Regions from separate parts of the Mesorhizobium sp. M0408 genome, predicted to be linked through region 1. Evidence: riboswitches for the same ligand, from Rfam matches in the RefSeq annotation. Region 1 holds a riboswitch; the other holds the start of a gene.
What was found. A riboswitch is a leader RNA that binds a small molecule or an ion and turns the genes downstream of it on or off. The one in region 1 is predicted to bind S-adenosylmethionine.
Positions count from the first base shown of each region.

Region 2: another riboswitch for S-adenosylmethionine. It lies ahead of NKI67_RS18845 (O-succinylhomoserine sulfhydrylase); the one in region 1 lies ahead of metX (homoserine O-acetyltransferase MetX).

Region 1 covers NZ_JAMYRO010000018.1:96,644-101,059, forward strand. The annotation lists gene NKI67_RS21470 (DUF2125 domain-containing protein) at 1-229, shown strand, start outside; gene NKI67_RS21475 (prephenate/arogenate dehydrogenase family protein) at 364-1,299, opposite strand; gene hisC (histidinol-phosphate transaminase) at 1,306-2,415, opposite strand; SAM riboswitch at 2,554-2,631, shown strand; gene metX (homoserine O-acetyltransferase MetX) at 2,724-3,893, shown strand; gene metW (methionine biosynthesis protein MetW) at 4,009-4,416, shown strand, end outside.
Region 2 covers NZ_JAMYRO010000015.1:66,121-70,536, forward strand. The annotation lists gene araD1 (AraD1 family protein) at 1-289, shown strand, start outside; gene NKI67_RS18835 (hypothetical protein) at 317-769, shown strand; gene NKI67_RS18840 (2'-deoxycytidine 5'-triphosphate deaminase) at 786-1,880, opposite strand; SAM riboswitch at 2,016-2,093, shown strand; gene NKI67_RS18845 (O-succinylhomoserine sulfhydrylase) at 2,164-3,354, shown strand; gene NKI67_RS18850 (glycosyltransferase) at 3,391-4,416, opposite strand, start outside.

The sequences.
Region 1 (4,416 bases):
GGTCGATGACGACGGTCTCATAAATGCCGACCTGACGATCAGGCTCAATGATCCAAAGGCCGTGGCGGCGATCCTCGCCACCGCCATCCCCGAGCAGAAGAAAGAGATCCAGACCGGCTTTGCCGGACTGGCGCTGCTCGGCAACCAGCCGTCGATGCCGCTCAAGATCGTCAGGGGCAAGGCCTCGCTCGGCTTCATCCCGCTCGGCAAGATCAAGCCGCTCGACTAGAGCAATTCCAGGAAAAGTGTGAAACGGTTTTCCGTCCGGAATTGCGCAAAAACAAAGAGATAGAGCGGTTCGGCGTGTCTGTGAAACGATGAACCGCTCTAACCCGGGCCGGCCTGCGATCGGCCTGCCGCGGCTTATCCCTTCGGCGGGTGTTCGACTGCCTGGCGGCCGAAATCCGGTATGTCGATATCCTGGCCGGCCTCGATGATCGAGCGGCGGACGGCGCGGGTGCGGGTGAACAGGTCGAACAGTTTTTCGCCGTCGCCCCAGCGGATCGCCCGCTGCAGCGAGGACAGATCCTCGGAAAACCGCGCCAGCATTTCGAGAATGGCGTCCTTGTTGTGCAGGCAGACGTCGCGCCACATGGTCGGGTCGGACGCCGCGAGACGGGTGAAGTCGCGAAAGCCGGAAGCCGAGTATTTGATGACCTCGGACTTGGTCACCGACTCCAGATCGTCGGCGGTACCGACGATATTGTAAGCGATGATATGCGGCAGGTGCGAAACGATGGCCAGCGTCATGTCGTGATGCTGCGGGTCCATCGTGTCGATGTTGGAGCCGCAGCAGCGCCAGAATTCCGAGAGCTTTTCCAGTGCTGCGGGATCGGTGCCGGGCAGCGGCGTGAAAATGCACCAGCGGTTCTCGAACAGTTCGGCAAAACCGGCGTCCGGTCCCGATTTTTCGGTGCCGGCCAAAGGATGGCCGGGGATGAAGAGCACGCCATCAGGCACGTGCGGCTGCATCTGCGCGATCACCGACGCCTTGGTCGAGCCGACATCGGTGAGGATGGCGCCCTTCTTCAGCGCCGGCGCGATCTCTGCGGCGACCGTGCCTGAAGAGCCGACCGGCACCGAAACGATAACCAGATCAGCATCGCGAACCGCCTCTTTCGCATCCGTCGTATAGGTGTCGCCAAGGCCGAGTTGGCTCGCGCGTGCCAGCGTCGCGTCGCTGCGCGTCGAAATCGCGACTTGGCCGGCGAGTCCCTCGCGGCGGATGACGCGGGCCAGCGACGAGCCGATCAGGCCGATGCCGACCAGCGCGATCTTTTCGAACATCGGTGAGGTCATGGTGTTCTAGCTTTTCAGGAATGTCGCGAGTGCTGCGACAACGCCGCGATTGGCCTCTTCGGTGCCGATGCTCATGCGCAGCGCGTTCGGAAAACCGTAGCCGGAAACGCGCCGCAATATGTAGCCGCGCGCACTGAGGTAGTCGTCGGCGGCCGCCGCCGAATGCTTTTTGTCCTCGGGAAAGTGGATGAGGATGAAATTGCCGACGCTCGGCGTCACCCGCAGCCCGAGCCCGCTTAGTTGCTCGCTCAGCCAGGCTAGCCAGGTCTCGTTGTGCGCGACGCTGCGTTGGATATGGGCGCGGTCGTGGATCGCCGCGATGCCGGCCTCGATCGCCGTCGCATTGACGTTGAAAGGCCCGCGCACGCGGTTGATCGCGTCGATGACGTGCATTGGCGCATACATCCAGCCGATCCGCGCCCCGCCCAGGCCCAATTTGGAGAAAGTGCGGGTCATGACCACGTTTTCCGCGCTGCCCACCAACTCGACGCCGGCTTCATAATCGTTTCGCCGGACATATTCGGCGTAAGCTGCATCCAGCACCAGAAGCACGTTTCGCGGCAGGCCGGCATGCAGGCGGCGCACCTCCTGGAACGGCACGTAGGTGCCGGTTGGATTGTTTGGATTGGCAAGGAAGATGATCCGGGTAGCCGGCGTCACCGCGGCGAGGATCGCATCGATGTCGGCGCGTTCATCGGTCTCCTTGACCGTTACCGGGACGGCACCGGCCGACTGTATGTAGATCTTGTAGACCATGAAGCCGTGTTCGGTGATGATGGCTTCGTCGCCGGGTGCGAGATAGGTCTGCGCCAGCAGGCCCAGAATCTCGTCGGAGCCGTTGGAGCAGACGATGTTCGCCGGGTTGAGCCCGTGCACCTCGGCGATCGCTTCCCTCAGGCGCCTGGCGCTGCCGTCGGGATAGACCGCGAGCTTGTCGGCGACCGCGCGCGCGGCCTCTATCGCCTTTGGCGAAGGACCGAGCGGGTTCTCGTTCGCCGACAATTTATGGACCTTGGCGACACCTTCAGGCGCCGCGCTCTTGCCGGGCACATAGGCTTCGATGTCCATGATGCCGGCGCGGGGCCTTGGACGTGTCTGATCCGGTGTCTGGCTCATTTCATGAAATCCGTCGAGAGTGCCTCCATCCGGAGGCCGCAGCGGAAATACAAGCCGTGGCTCGGAATGTCGAGGGGCGGCAATTCGGGATCAAGAACTTGCCGTTGACGAAGCCATGCGTCGGTCCTAGAAGAGCAGCAACAGTTCCGTGGTGATTTGGCCGGTCGGCTTGCAGCCACGTTAAACAACTTGCTAAAGGGCCGTTTGCATCTTGTAACCGGCTTTGCGAAGGCATGGCCGGTTTTTTGTTGCCCTGACTGGCTGTTGCCCAGACCGGCGGACAACGGAAGGCCGGGCAAGGAGATGTAATGGTCGCTTTGCGCGCTCGAAAAACCAACAACGAGGCCGACCAGCCGTCGAGCCCGGTGTTGCGTTTCGGCGCCGACAAGCCGCTCAAGCTCGACGCCGGCACGCTGCTGTCGCCGTTCCAGATCGCCTACCAGACCTATGGCACGCTCAACGACGCGCGCTCCAACGCCATCCTCGTCTGCCATGCGCTGACCGGCGACCAGCACGTCGCCAACACCAATCCCGTGACCGGCAAGCCGGGCTGGTGGGAAGTGCTGATCGGCCCCGGCAAGATCATCGACACCGACCGTTTCTTCGTCATCTCGTCAAACGTCATCGGCGGCTGCCTCGGCTCCACCGGCCCCGCCTCGACAAATCCCGCCACAGCCAAGCCTTACGGGCTCGACCTGCCGATCATCACCATCCGCGACATGGTGCGGGCGCAGTTGATGCTGGTCGAGCATTTCGGCATCGAACAGTTGTTCAGCGTGCTTGGCGGCTCGATGGGCGGCATGCAGGTGCTGCAATGGGCCTCCAGCTATCCCGAGCGCGTCTTCTCGGCGCTGCCGATCGCGACCGGCGCCCGCCATTCTTCGCAGAACATCGCCTTCCACGAGGTCGGCAGGCAGGCGGTGATGGCCGACCCCGATTGGCACGGCGGCAAATATTTCGAGCATGGCAAGCGGCCGGAAAAGGGGCTGGCGGTGGCGCGCATGGCCGCCCACATCACCTATCTGTCGGAAGCAGCGCTGCATCGCAAGTTCGGCCGCAACCTGCAGGACCGCGAAGCGCTGACCTTCGGTTTCGATGCCGACTTCCAGATCGAGAGCTATCTGCGCCATCAGGGCATGACCTTCGTCGATCGCTTCGATGCCAACTCCTATCTCTACATGACCCGGGCGATGGACTATTTCGATCTCGCCGCCGACCATGGCGGCCGGCTGGCCGATGCCTTCGCCAGCACCAAGACGCGCTTCTGCCTGGTTTCGTTCACCAGCGACTGGCTGTTCCCGACCGAAGAGAGCCGCTCGGTCGTGCACGCGCTGAACGCGGCCGGCGCCTCGGTATCGTTCGTCGAAATCGAGACCGACCGCGGCCACGACGCCTTTCTGCTCGACGAGCCCGAACTGTTCGCCGCCATCAAAGGCTTCATCGCCTCGGCCGCTCGGGCGAGAGGGCTCGGCGCATGACCCCGAAAAGTTGCCGGCTTTTCGGATCAGGACCATGCGCCAGGCATCAGCGCATGACCCCGAAAAGTTGCAGACTTTTCGGATCAGGATCATGCGCCAGGCAAGAGGCGAACGCATGAGCGTCAACCGCGCCCAGCGCGTCGACCTCGAAGTCGTCGCCGATCTCATCCCGCCGCAGTCGCGGGTGCTGGATGTCGGTTCCGGCGACGGCCTGCTGCTCGAATTGCTGCAGGCGACCAAGAAGGTCGATGGCCGCGGCCTGGAGCTGTCGCAGCGCGGCGTCAACGAATGCGTGGCGCGTGGCCTGTCGGTCATCCAGGGCGATGCCGACAAGGATCTCCAATTCTATCCCGACAAGGGCTTCGACTTCGTCGTCTTGTCGCAGACCTTGCAGGCGACACGCAATCCGAAGCTGGTGCTCGACGAACTGCTCCGGATCGGCAACCGCGCCATCGTCTCATTCCCGAATTTCGGCCACTGGCGGGTGCGCTTTTCGTTGCTCTTCAACGGCCGCATGCCGGTG
Region 2 (4,416 bases), on a different contig from region 1:
CATCCTACGCGACGGCAAGCTGCTTTGGGAAAAGCCGTTCCTGTCGGGCGAGGCGAACATGTCGCACACCATTGGCAATCTCGAGCATCATCACTTCAAATACTCGGCCTTCCGCCAGCCGGGTGACGTGCATGTACACATGTTCGGCACGGCGACGCTGTCCTTCGCCGACGGCATCAGGACCGAGGCCGGTGACGTATTCGAAATCGAGGCGCAGGATTTCGGCCTGCCTCTGCGCAACCCGCTTGAAATCGAGCAGCCGGTGAAGGTGGCGGTGAAGGCGTTGTAAACTGGTGACATAATTCAGGGGCGAGAAATGAACGGCCTGCGGATTGGCACTGTGTTCGTAAGTTTAGTCCTGTTCCTCGCCTATTTCTCCCCAGCGGCTTACAGCGCCGGACAATGCAGCGCAAGATCCTATCGCGAAGCCCGAATGTCGATGACTGACCGGCTTCTGGCCACCGGCTATTCGAAATCGCAAGTGAGCTTTCTGATGCGCAACGCGGATCGCATGACGTCCGCACTCCGCGCTGACAGACTGAACGACAATGGCAGAGCCTGCGGTATCGACTCCGCCAGAGCCCATGTGCTGGGATGTCTCGGCAAGCAGTTGTTCCCCTTGCAGTCCAGCTCAAGCGCCTCACTTGACGACGAGAAGCAAACCAGAGGTTTTTGGGGGAAGAAGCGATTGGCAGTGCGAGAACTGCTCTTTGTCGGTCAGTTTCATGGCTGCCTTGGCGCCGCGAAAGAATATCTGTTTCGCGGCTGATGGCCTGCGAACAAGATCAGCGGGCGACGCGGAAATGCTTGGACAGTTTCAGGCCCTGCGCCTGATAGTTCGAGCCTAGATCTGTGCCGTAGAGCGCCTGCGGCCGTTTCAGCATGTGCTCGTAGACCAACCGTCCGACGATCTGGCCGTGATCGAGGATGAACGGCACTTCGTGGCTGCGCACCTCGAGCACCGCCCGGCTGCCGGTGCCGCCCGACGCCGAATGGCCGAAACCCGGGTCGAAGAAACCGGCATAATGGACGCGGAACTCGCCGACCAGCGGGTCGAAAGGCGTCATTTCGGCGGCGTAGACTGGCGGCACATGCACCGCCTCGCGCGACACCAGAATATAGAATTCGTCCGGATCGAGCACCAGCTCGCCGGCACCGCTCTTGTAGAGCGGCTCCCAGAAATCGACGACATCCTGCGCGGCGCGCTTGTCGACGTCGACCAGGCCGGTGTGGTGCTTGCCGCGATAGCCGACAAGCCCATCCTTGTCGCCGTCGAGGTCGATCGACAGCGCGATGCCGCCGCCTGAGATGTTGGGTGGTTCGGTGGCGACCAGCATCTCGGCGCGGTGCAACTCGTGCAGCTCGCTTTCTGACAAGAGCGCATTGCCGGTGCGGAACCTGATCTGTGACAGCCGCGAGCCGGTGCGCACGACGATCGGGAAAGTGCGCGGGCTGACCTCCAGATAGAGCGGACCTTCATAGCCTGCGGCGATCTTGTCGAACTCGTGGCCACGGTCGGTCATTACCCGGGTGAAGATATCGAGCCGTCCGGTCGAGCTTTTCGGGTTGGCCGAGGCGGAAATATGCGCGGGCAGCGCCAGGCTTTCGAGCAGCGGCACGATGTAGACGCAGCCGGTTTCCAGCACGGCACCTTCGGCGAGGTTGATCTCGTGCAGCTTCAGCCGGTCGAGCTTGTTGACAACCCTGTAGTCCGGGCCGGGCAAGAAGGAAGCACGCACCCGCCAGGCCTTGTCGCCGAGCCTGAGGTCAAGGCTGGCCGGCTGGATCTGATCGGAATCGAGCGTGCGCGGCGATTTCAGCGCGCCCGTCTGGAACAGCGCGGAAATATCCTGATCGGGAAGAATGCCTGTCTGCCGCAAGGGTCTGGCTCCGTTCGAACGCCGGGCGAGGTCTTGTTCTGTCGCAGGTCCGACCGTGGACGCCTTTGGCACCTGCTTGGTACAACCCTCTTAATCATGCCGGCAATTGACGCAAGCGTGGCGCGGGTCTAAAGCTCGTTATCCCGTGGTGATTTGGCCGGTCGGCTTGCAGCCACGTTAAACAAGTCGCTAAAGGACCGTCGGGCCGCAAGGCCATATGGACCGGTTGCGACTTTCGCGACCGGTTTTTTGTTGTTTGGACCAATTTTGGTGTTTGGATGGAATGATGACCAAGAAGCGCGACTGGAAGCCTCAGACCGCACTCGTGCATGCCGGGACGCTGCGTTCCGGCTTCGGCGAGACCTCCGAGGCGATGTATCTCACCCAAGGCTATGTCTACGAGACGGCGCAAGCGGCGGAGGCCCGCTTCAAGGGCGAGGAGCCGGGCTTCATCTATTCGCGCTATGCCAATCCGACGGTCGACATGTTTGAGAAACGCATGTGCGCGCTGGAAGGAGCCGAGGACGCGCGCGCCACGGCATCCGGCATGGCGGCGGTGACGGCAGCACTGCTGTGCAGCGCCAAGGCGGGCGACCATATCGTCGCGGCGCGCGCGCTGTTCGGCTCCTGCCGCTGGGTGGTCGAGACGCTGGCGCCGAAATACGGCATTGAGGCAACGCTGGTCGACGGCACCGACATCGCCAATTGGGAAAAGGCGGTCAAGCCGAACACCAAACTGTTCTTTCTGGAAAGCCCGACCAATCCGACGCTGGAGGTGATCGACATCGCCGCCGTCGCGGCACTTGCCAATTCGATCGGCGCCAGGCTGATCGTCGACAATGTCTTCGCTACGCCCTTGCAGCAGAAACCCCTGCAGCTCGGCGCCCACATCGTCGTCTATTCGGCCACGAAGCATATTGACGGCCAGGGGCGCTGTCTTGGCGGCATCGTTCTGTCGGACAAGAAATGGATCGACGAGAACCTGCATGACTATTTCCGCCACACCGGCCCAAGCCTCTCGCCCTTCAATGCCTGGACGCTGCTGAAAGGCCTGGAGACGCTGCCGCTACGCGTACGCCAGCAAACGGAAAGTGCCGGCCGCATCGCGGATTTCCTCGCCGAGCGCCCGCAAATCGCCCGTGTCATCTATCCTGGCCGTGCCGACCACCCGCAAGCGGCGGTGGTCAAGAAGCAGATGTCGGGTGGCTCGACGCTGATTTGCCTCGATGTGAAGGGCGGCAAGCAGGCGGCCTTTGCCTTCCAGAACGCACTCGACGTCGTGCTGATTTCCAACAATCTCGGCGACGCCAAGAGCCTGATCACCCATCCGGCGACGACGACGCACAAGAACTTGACCGATGAGGCCCGCGCCGAGCTCGGCATCGGACCGGGAACGCTCAGGCTGTCAGTTGGCCTTGAGGACGCCGACGACCTGCTCGAAGACATCGAGCAGGCACTGAGAGTTGCCGGATAAGGGCTGGCCGAATAGAGGCGAGCGGGGACGCGCCGATCAGGCGCCGGACGGGGTCTCTTCCAGCTCCGCGACGGGCTTGGTCTGGATAGTCATCACATTGCCGCGCCAGTCGACGGCGCCGCTCAGCCATCCGCGCGCCCAAATGGCGGGAAGCATCAGGTCTCGCGCCATCATCGCCAGGATGGTGCGCAGCGACAGGTGCCATCCCTTGGCCGAGGCCAAGGCGCATTCCGGCAGGTAGGCCGCGACCAGCACGGCGATGGCGGTTGCCGGCAGGCTGACGCCGGCGTCAGCCGCCGCGATCAGCGCAAGCACCAGCGGCGGCGCTGCGCCGATCAGGATCTCGGGGGCGAAGAACAGCGCGAAGGTGACGCGGCGCAGCCGCGCCCAGCGCGCCTGCCGCGACCAGATCTCGCCAAACGTGCGCCGGCCGAGCGGCTGTTCGAAGGGCGAGGCGACAAGATTGACCCGCAGTCCGAACCCGTTGACCAGCTTGGTCGCGGCGGCGTCTTCGGCGATCTCGGCAGCAAGCGCGCAGATGCCGCCATTGGCGTCGAGCATCGGCTTATTCCACAACATGCTCTTGCCCTGCGCGAAGCCGAGGCCGAGCGCCTCTCCGGCGTACTGCCAGCGTGCCTGCAGCGTGTTGAGAAAGGCGCATTCGACCTCCCCCCAGAAGCCGTCCGGCCGCGAGCCGATCGGCGTCGAGCAGACGAGGCCGGTGTCGTGCCGCCACGCCGCCATCAGGTGCTGGACGTAGTCGCTCGGCATAAGCACGTTGGAATCGGCAAGGATGACCCAGCTATAATGCGCCGCTTCCCAACCCTTCACGCAATTGTTGAGTTTTGGATTGCCGCTGATGCGGTCGTCACCGACTAGAAGACGGGCGCGAATAGCTGGAAAGCGCGCCATTGCGGCGGTGATCGGCTTGACCACCGGGTCGTCGGCATGGGCAACGCAGAAGATGAGTTCGTAGCGCGGCCAGTCGAGTGAGAAGGCGCGCTCCAGCGTCTCTTCGGCAAACGGCTCGACGCCGCGCGCCGGGATGACGATCGATACCGG